DNA from 2 places in the Pseudoalteromonas sp. C8 genome. Region 1 is predicted to be linked to the other one. Evidence: predicted binding sites of a transcription regulator. Region 1 holds the regulator's gene; the other holds the start of a gene.

Region 1 (5,324 bases):
AAAGTAACATTACCTGTTCTAGGCTTACCGGCAGCCTCACGAACAGCTGGCATTTCAATACCGTGGTCAACTGAGTTTCGAACTAAATGCACAAGCGGATCGGCTAGTGCTTCCACTAAGTTTTTATCTAAATCGGTTTCTTCACCTACAAGTTGTAAGTCAATGTCTTTGTTTAAGCTGCGTGCTAAATCGCGTACTACGCGAGGGAAACGACCAAATACCTTTTTAATTGGTTGCATTCGTGTTTGCATAACCGCGCCTTGAATATCAGCAGTCACTACATCTAAGTTAGAGATTGCTTTACCCATTGCTTCACTGTCTGAGTTGGTCGCTAAACTAACCAAACGATTTCGCACAAGTACTAACTCACCAACCATATTCATAATTTGGTCAAGTCGTTTTGTATCTACGCGAACTGTCGTCTCTGCTGCTGGTGGCGCTGATTTTTTAGGCGTTGCTGGCGCTGCTTTAGCAACCGGTTTTTCTACCGGTTTAGAAGCGGGTGCTTTTACAGGTTCTGGTTTTTTTACAGGCACACTCGTTTTTGCAGCTGGTTTAGCTGGAATATTGGGCTGTTTCACAGCTGGAGTGCTTTCTATTGATTTAGGTGCAGTGCCTTTGCCATGAAGTTCATCGAGAAGCGCTTCAAATTCATCATCACTAATTTCATCATCTGATGAATTAGCAGTATTTGACGCTGGTTTAGCTGATTCTACAGGCGCTTTAACTGCACTACTTTGCTCAGGTGCTTTACTCGCAACCTCACCAAAACTGCCAACTCCATGTAACTCGTCTAATAAGCTGTCAAATTCATCATCAGTAATATCACCATTAAAATCACTACTACTTGCTACTGGCTTTTCAACTGCAGGACCTTGTCCTTTACCGTGTAGTTCATCAAGTAAGTTTTCAAATTCATCTTCAGTGATTTCGTTTATTTCAGCGTCACTAACCGAAGGAGTTCCACTAAACATTTCATCAAATGCAAATGGATCTTCCTCATCAGCTATTGGCGTATCAACTACTTCATCAAGAGGTTGTTCAACGTCAGTTTCTGAAGCGACTCCGTTAAGCTCGGCTTCTGTTGGAGGTAGGCCCAAAATATGGAGGGTTTGAAGTAACTCAGGATCTGCTGGTTCCGGCTTATCCCTATTTTGGATAGTCGCGAACATTTCATTAATGGTGTCGAGCGCTTGTAAAATAACATCCATTAACTCTGAATTGACCGTTCGCACGCCTTGACGTAGTAAATCAAATACGTTTTCAGCGCCGTGGCAAGCATCAACAAGTTCTGTCATAGCTAAAAAGCCTGCACCACCTTTTACAGTGTGAAAGCCTCTAAATATGGCATTTAGTAACTCGGTATCTTCTGGATTATTTTCCAGTTCAACTAACTGTTCAGATAAAAGCTCTAGGATTTCTCCTGCCTCTACAAGAAAGTCTTGTAAAATATCTTCATCGACTTCAAACATGCAGTTACTCTCCTCTTAGAAGCCCAAACTTGATAAAAGATCATCGACTTCATCTTGATCAGACACAACATCATTACGCGATTCTTTATCAATAATAGGGCCTTCAGGACCTGCTAAAGTTTGTGTGGCAACTGGTTCTTTTATTTTTTGTTGTTCTACTTTATTCGCTGTGTTGTCACTGTCATCTTGTTCAGCAAACGCTGTTAAAAGATGAAGTAAGCTTTCTTCTACTTCTCTAACAAGTTCTATAACACGGCGAATAACTTGACCTGTTAAGTCTTGATAGTCTTGAGCCATTAGTACATTTGTCATTAAGCTTTGAAGCTCATCCGTTTTATGATGAGAGTTATTCATAAACTTATCGATACTATGGCAAAGTTGTTTAAACTCACCAAGCTCAATCTCCCGACTCATTAAACGATCCCATGTCGGTTTGATATGAGATATTTCATCTGCAAGTTGCTGTGCTATAGGTAAACTAGCCTCAACAGCATCCATTGTTTTATTAGCCGCATTTTCTGTCATTTCTATAACATAATTAAGCCGCTTTTTAGCATCTGGAATCGCATCTGTCGTTATGTTAGTTAAGCGAGTATCAAGCTCAAAGCTTTTAAGTGCTTCGTGCAGTTGACGAGTCAACTTCCCAACTTCAGCAAATAATTTAGACTGCTCTTGCGAAGCTGTCTCTAAAATCAACTGATTAGCTTTATCTTGCTCATCGTTTTCTAAATAAATGACGAGTTGACGAGCTTGTTCTAACGTTATTTGAGGCGCAGCTGGTGCTGACATAAGCCTCTCCCCCATCATTAGCCTAAGCGTTCAAATACTTTTTCTAATTTAGTTTTTAATGTTCCAGCCGTAAATGGCTTAACAATATAACCATTAACGCCAGCTTGCGCTGCAGCTATTATTTGTTCTTTTTTAGCTTCTGCCGTTACCATCAGTACAGGGATATGTTTTAACTTATCATCTGCACGAATTGCTCTTAGAAGGTCAATACCTTGCATTCCCGGCATATTCCAATCTGTAACCACAAAATCAAATACTTGATTTTGTAACATAGGCAAAGCTGTAGACCCGTCATCAGCTTCTTGAACATTAGTGAAACCTAAGTCACGTAATAGGTTTTTTATAATTCGTCTCATCGTTGAAAAATCATCAACTACAAGAATTTTCATGTTTTTATCCAAAACATCCCCCAGTGAGGTATTAACCTTAGTTTACTTACTACTAGTTTATCCAGTCATTGATTTTAGCTTTAAGCTTAATCATCGCCTGACCATGTATCTGACTTACACGCGATTCGCTTACATCGAGTATATGTCCTATTTCTTTTAAATTCATTTCATCGTTATAGTATAAAGAAAGTACCATTGCATCACGCTCTGGTAATGACTTTATTGCATTTAGCAAAGACTCATTAAACCGATCATTTTTAACATTATTAAAAGGTTTGTCTAGCGCTAAATCTTGGCCTACGGGAGTAATAACATCCTCATCTACACCAAGGTCTTCTATGCCTAATACTTTACTGGTATTAACATCATTTAAAATATGATGGTACTCATTGAGTGAAATTTCAAGTTTTTCAGCAACTTCTGTATCTGTTGGTTCGCGATTCAGACTGCTTTCGAGCCCAGTAATTGCTTCTGCAACTTGTCGGCTTTTACGGTGTACTGAACGAGGAGCCCAATCACCACGACGCATTTCATCAAGCATAGCCCCGCGAATACGAATACCGGCGAAGGTTTCAAAGCTTGCGCCTTTTGTTGCATCAAAGTTTTTTGAAGCTTCTATTAAACCTATCATTCCTGATTGAATTAAATCATCAAGCTGAACGCTAGGTGGTAATCGAGCAATTAGATGACATGCCACTTTTTTAACAAGTGATGCATGTTTCTCAACAATCACATTTAAGTTTTGTGTTGATTGATATCCCATAGCTCTATTCACCAATGTTGTCATAATTAGCCGTTTACTAGTTTCTCAATGAAAAACTCTAAATGCCCAGATGGTTGATTTGGTATTGGCCATTTAACTGCTTTTGTCGCCAGCGCTTTAAACGCGAGAGCGGCTGGCGAACTTGGAAAGAGCTCAACAATCACCTTTTGGCGACGTGTTGCTTTGCGCATATTTTCGTCATAAGGAACCGTTGCTACTAGCTCCATTGAAACATCTAAAAAGCGATCGGTAACTTTAGATAGTTTTGCAAACAATTCAGTGCCTTCACGCATACTGCGGACCATATTGGCAACAATTTTGAACTTATAAACACCGTGCTCGCGGCTTAATACTTTAATAAGTGCGTAAGCATCGGTTATTGATGTTGGTTCATCGCACACTACAACCATTACATCTTGTGCTGCTCGTGAGAAGCTTAGCACCATGTCTGAAATACCAGCGGCTGTATCTACAATTAAAATATCAAATTCGGTATTCAATTCGCTAAATGCACGAATTAGCCCGGCATGCTCAGATGGCGATAATTCAACCATACTTTGCGAGCCCGATGTAGCGGGTACAATTTTAATACCAGCAGGGCCTTCAACTAAAATCTCGTCAAGCTCACATTCACCTGACAAAACGTGTGATAAATTGCGCTCTACACGTAAACCAAGCATCACATCACAGTTTGCTAAACCTAAGTCAGCATCCAGCACTAATACTCTATTACCTTGTTGCCCTAGTGCAATAGCGGTATTTAGAGAAACATTTGTTTTCCCCACCCCACCTTTACCACCGGTTACAGCGATAACTTTTACGCCGTTGTTATTGTTTTGACTCATTTTGCGCAGGCCGCTTGCTTGATCTAATACTGTGTTAATCATACATCCCTACTGTACTTGGCGCCACTGCTTGGTGCCTTGAATGTTGTGCTTTTGTTCTTTTTAAATATAACTGCTCAGCCTTTTTCACTAGTTTTTCAGCATTTGCAACACGAATATCTTCTGGCACTCGTTGACCGTTAGTAAGATACCCTATTGGAAGGCGATTTTGAATCGCAATACTAATTATCTCACCTAAACTTAATGATTCATCTAACTTAGTGAAAATACAACCACTTAACTGTACTTTTTTAAAGTGACGTACTGTTTCTTGTAATACATTAATTTGTGCCGTCGCGCTTAGTACTAAGTAGCTGCGAATATCCACACGTTGGTTACGCATTAACGTGTTTAACTGCTCAGTTAAACGTAAATCTCGCTGACTCATACCTGCTGTATCAATTAATACTAGACGTTTATTTCGTAAATGATATAAAACTTCAGCTAATTCATTAGCATCTTTAACTTGCTTTACACCACAACCAATAATACGGCCGTAAGTAGCAAGCTGTTCATAAGCACCAATTCTGTATGTATCAGTGGTTATTAAGGCCACTTTATCAGCGCCATATTTTTGTGCGCCTAAAGCTGCAAGCTTAGCAACTGTTGTTGTTTTACCAACACCTGTTGGACCCACTAACGCATATACACCACCTTGGCGAAGTATTTCATTATTGGTTGTTTGCATTTGATCTTCGACCATCGTTAACAACGCTTTCCAGCCTTGCTTACGAGATACATCATCAGGTACAAAACATGCCATTTGTTGCGCTACTTCTTTATCAATACCCATACCGACTAAGCGGTCAACCATGCAAGCGCGTGTTGGATCGCGACGCGCCATATCTTGCTGCATTAAGCCCGATACTTGATGCTCAAGCAATTGACGAATTGCGTTCATTTCTTCACGCATTGTTGTCATTTCTTCGCTTTCATTATTGGGTGTTTGTTGGCGAGCAGTTACTGGACTATCTAAATCATCAAAGTCGCTGTCTAAATCATCAAAACCTAAGCTATCCGCTTGAGT
Region 2 (4,198 bases), on a different contig from region 1:
AAGGAGCTTTTTTGCTTTATAAGGATATAGCGATGGAAAAAATATTAGTATCGAGTTGTTTGCTAGGGCAGCCTGTTCGCTACGATGGTAGAGGACACGCAATTTTGCATCCACAGCTTAATTTGTGGCAAAAACAAAATAGATTAATTGTGTTTTGTCCTGAGGTCGCTGGTGGGCTTCCTACTCCTAGAGCTCCTGCTGAAATAATACAGGGGAGTGTAGTTACTAATTTAGGAGAAGATGTAACAGAACAGTTTCAAACTGGAGCTAATATAGCGCTAGAACTCTGTAAAAAGAATCAAGTTCGTTTTGCTCTACTTAAAGAATCGAGCCCTTCTTGCGGACGAAATACAATATATGATGGAAAGCATCGCGGAGTAAAAATCGAAGGGCTAGGTTTAACTACAGCATTATTAATAAAAAATGGTATTCAAGTATTTAGCGAAGAGCAAATACCAGCACTTATAAAAGTACTGGCACTTTAATTTTGGCTGGTTATTTGCGCTGCAAGAAAACACCCGACTCAATGTGATGTGTATATGGGAACTGATCAAATATAGCAAAGCGCTTAACGTTGTGCGTACGTGTTAGGTGATCAAGGTCACGCTCAAGGGTTTCAGGATTACACGATATATAAATTATGCTTTCGTAGTTAGCCACTAAGTCACACGTTAATTCATCCATGCCCGCGCGCGGTGGATCAACTAATATGGTTTGGCAGTCATAGCTTTTAAGGTCAATACCGTCTAAACGAGAGAAAGTACGCTCGCCATTCATTGCTTGAGTAAACTCTTCACTAGACATACGAATAATATCTAAGTTCTCTACGTTATTTTTAGCAATATTGTATTGAGCAGAATGAACAGATGATTTTGATATTTCTGTTGCTAATACTTTATTAAAACAGCCCGCTAACGCAATTGAAAAGTTACCGTTACCGCAATACAGTTCTAATAAATCATTTTTAAGTGGTTTACATAAATCTTGCGCCCACTCCAGCATATTAATATTTACTTTTGCATTAGGCTGAGTAAAGCTATTTTCTACTTGTTGATAAATAAGCTCTTGACCATTAACTGTTAAACGCTCAGTTACAAAGTCATCACCCAGCACTTCTTTTTGTTTGCGAGCACGGCCGATAAAGTCAATTTTGTATTTACTGCTTAGTTTTTCTTTAAGCGCTTTAATTTCACTTAACCATTCATCATCAAGTGGTTTGTGATAAAGCAAGCTTACTAAAATTTCACCGCTTAGCGTGGATAGGTAATCGATTTGAAATAACTTACGACGTAATATTTCACAAGGCTTAAGATGCTCAATCATCACCTGCATTATTTCACCAACTAGAGGCGCTGCTGGATCAAATGTATCAACACGGATTTTTTCTTTTGTTTGTTGATCAAACATAATGTGAAACAGATCGTCACCGTCGTGCCATACTCTAAATTCAGCACGTTGGCGGTAGTTAGTTGGCTCTGAGCTAAATACTTCTAGTTGCTCCACACCAAAACGTTGGAATTGTGCACTAATACGCTGCTCTTTTTCACTTAACTGCGTTTGGTACTGTGTGGTATCTATTTTAATAACTGCCATTAACGCTACTACCTTATCTAAGATCTGTTTATCGGCGCTATTGTAGGGAGCGCTACGTATTTGTCTAGTTTTGGCTAGCATTTATGCTGTTTTATTGCACATTGTACTTTAGTTTTTATTGTTATAGCCGATAATAAATTACGCACGCTTAGGAGACGAATCATGAAAATAGGTAACTATGGCTTTATGCCAAACAACAACATCAATAAATTCAATAATAAAGCTGATATACAGCAACCTACAATTACGTCTCCTCAAGATAGCTATCAACAACGAGGCCGAGAGTTGGCCGCAAAGGTACTTGGCGATAAAATGGCTGAGCAGCTTGGATTGCCTATCGCAGAAAAAAAAGCAGATAAACCACTATTTGATTTTAATGAAATAGTAAAAAACGTACTCGATTTTGTAAGTAGTGCTGTTAATAAAGCAAAAGCTAACGGCGCTGATGACGAAAAGCTCAAAGATATGTTAGGCGACGCGCGCAAAGGAGTCCAAATAGGGATTGACGACGCTGTTGATGAACTCAAAGGTACAGGCGTATTTAATGATGACATGGAAGAGGGGATTAATAAGTCCAAAGAGGGAATTTACAATGGGCTCGATAAGTTTGAAGAGTCGTTATTTAACCCACAACCTGCCAGCGTAAATATAAGCCAGGCTCAATATGTCAGTATGACGAGTAATGCAGAGTATAAATTTACCACCGCAGAAGGTGACGAGGTAAGTATTAGCTTTGCAGATGCATTTGAATCTCAATCGGCAAGTGGCTATCAGCAAAACAGTAATAGTGAGTCGTTTGCAAGCTCATCATCGCAATCTCGACAGGTATCATTTTCGATGTCGGTTAATGGTGACTTAAATGAGCAAGAGCAAGAAGCTATTAATGTAATGATGGAAGACTTACAAGATTTAAGTAAAACCTTTTTTGGTGGTGATTTAGATGAAGCATTTGAACAAGCGCAAGAGCTGAGTTTAGACAGCGATCAGCTGGTGGCTTTTTCTATGGATTTACGCCAAACAAAAACAATAGCAACAGTTAAAAGCTATGAAGAATATAGACCAGCACCAGAAAAACAAGTAGCGGAGGGTTTAGCTCCTTTTAATGACGACCTTAAAAATGCTTTTGAAAAAGCGGGTGAGCTTGGATTACAAAATCAGCTAGCTGGCATTCTCCAATGGTTAAATCAAGATCAGGAACAAATAGATAAGTTAGTAGATTACACAAAGTCTATGTTCGAAAACCTTAATCAGTTAAATTCGGCGGCCGACAGGCTTACGGATTTAGAAACCACGCAAAGTTAAACTACTTTCTTTTATAAATACCTCATGGCAAACTGCCGTTCTTAAAGTAAAGTGGGAACGGTAGTTTGTCAGCGCATATAATGGTCTTTGATTCAGGTATTGGTGGAACTACTGTACTTGAGCATATAAAGCACAGTATCCCCAATGCTCAGTACAGTTATTTTATGGATAATGCATTACTACCTTATGGTGCTCAATCCCAAAAAACCATCATTAACCGATTATGCTCACTTATTCATTTCATCAAAGCTAATACGCTTAACGTTGATTTAATTGTAATAGCGTGTAATACCGCTTCTACATCTGCACTTAGCGCTGTTCGCCAAATGACAGATATTCCTATAGTAGGTGTTGTGCCAGCAATAAAACCTGCGGCAGAGTTAACACGTTCAAATCATATTGGCTTATTAGCCACACCGGCAACGGTCGCCAGTTCATACACTAAAACATTAATTACTGAGCATGCACGTAATGTAATCGTTAATCTATATAGCAGTGTGGAGTTAGTAACTTTAGCTGAGCAATACTTTTTTACAGAGTCTTTGGATACAAACAAGTTGCATCAAGTGCTTGATGACCTACATATAGATAAAACTATAGATGTACTTGTATTAGGATGTACGCACTTTCCAATATTAGCAGAGCCTATTAGTCAGTATTTTGAAGGGAATGTAAAATTACTTGATTCAGGTGTAGCGATAGCAAACAGAGTCAACTACCTACTTAACCAACTTAACTTCTGTGTGAATAAACTAACAGACATAAAAAAGCCGCTGCAATATTATGCAACGGCTGATGTGTTTAGCAATAAGCTAGCGGTAAAGCTAGTTACACTGACTGATCCGTCTCAGTACGTAGAGCATTAGAATCATCTTCTTGTTTTTGTTTTGCTTCACGTACCTTTAAAGTACGTTGTTGGAACTCGCTATCGTTCAAGTTAGCAATTGCATTGTCTGCATCAGCTTGCGCCATTTCAACAAAACCAAAGCCACGACGTTTGCCAGTATTCTTATCCTTTAATAAACGAACATTGAATACTTTGCCTTGTTCTTCAAATAATGCACGAACCACACCTTCGTTTGCACGATAAGGAAGGTTACCAACATAAAGCGTTTTTGTTTTAACTTCAGCTTCTTCAGTCACATCAGATGATATTGCAGCAATAGCAATTGCACCTATTAATAAACCAGCACCAAATAGTAATGCAGGGTTTAAAGCTAAGCCGCCTAAAGCAAACTCAACAACAACAAAACCAACTACAGCAAGAATAACAGAGAAGATAAAAGATTTTTGATCGGGTAAT

Evidence for each region. The regulator FliA, encoded in region 1, starts transcription of late flagellar genes. The targets are predictions, from matches to a motif close to CTAAAGNTNNNNNNNNNNNNGCCGATA.
Region 2: a site for FliA is predicted at 1,700-1,726, ahead of GQR39_RS19530 (DUF5610 domain-containing protein). Genes of this name have one in related genera too.

What each region holds. Positions count from the first base shown of each region.
Region 1 is NZ_WTKT01000021.1:49,308-54,631, reverse strand. Features, by position in the region: gene GQR39_RS17335 (chemotaxis protein CheA) at 1-1,472, opposite strand, end outside; gene GQR39_RS17330 (protein phosphatase CheZ) at 1,488-2,261, opposite strand; gene cheY (chemotaxis response regulator CheY) at 2,279-2,662, opposite strand; gene GQR39_RS17320 (RNA polymerase sigma factor FliA) at 2,703-3,413, opposite strand; gene GQR39_RS17315 (MinD/ParA family protein) at 3,440-4,300, opposite strand; gene flhF (flagellar biosynthesis protein FlhF) at 4,293-5,324, opposite strand, start outside.
Region 2 is NZ_WTKT01000032.1:223-4,420, reverse strand. Features, by position in the region: gene GQR39_RS19540 (DUF523 domain-containing protein) at 33-485, shown strand; gene trmA (tRNA (uridine(54)-C5)-methyltransferase TrmA) at 496-1,593, opposite strand; gene GQR39_RS19530 (DUF5610 domain-containing protein) at 1,756-2,895, shown strand; gene murI (glutamate racemase) at 2,961-3,761, shown strand; gene GQR39_RS19520 (RNA-binding protein) at 3,724-4,198, opposite strand, start outside.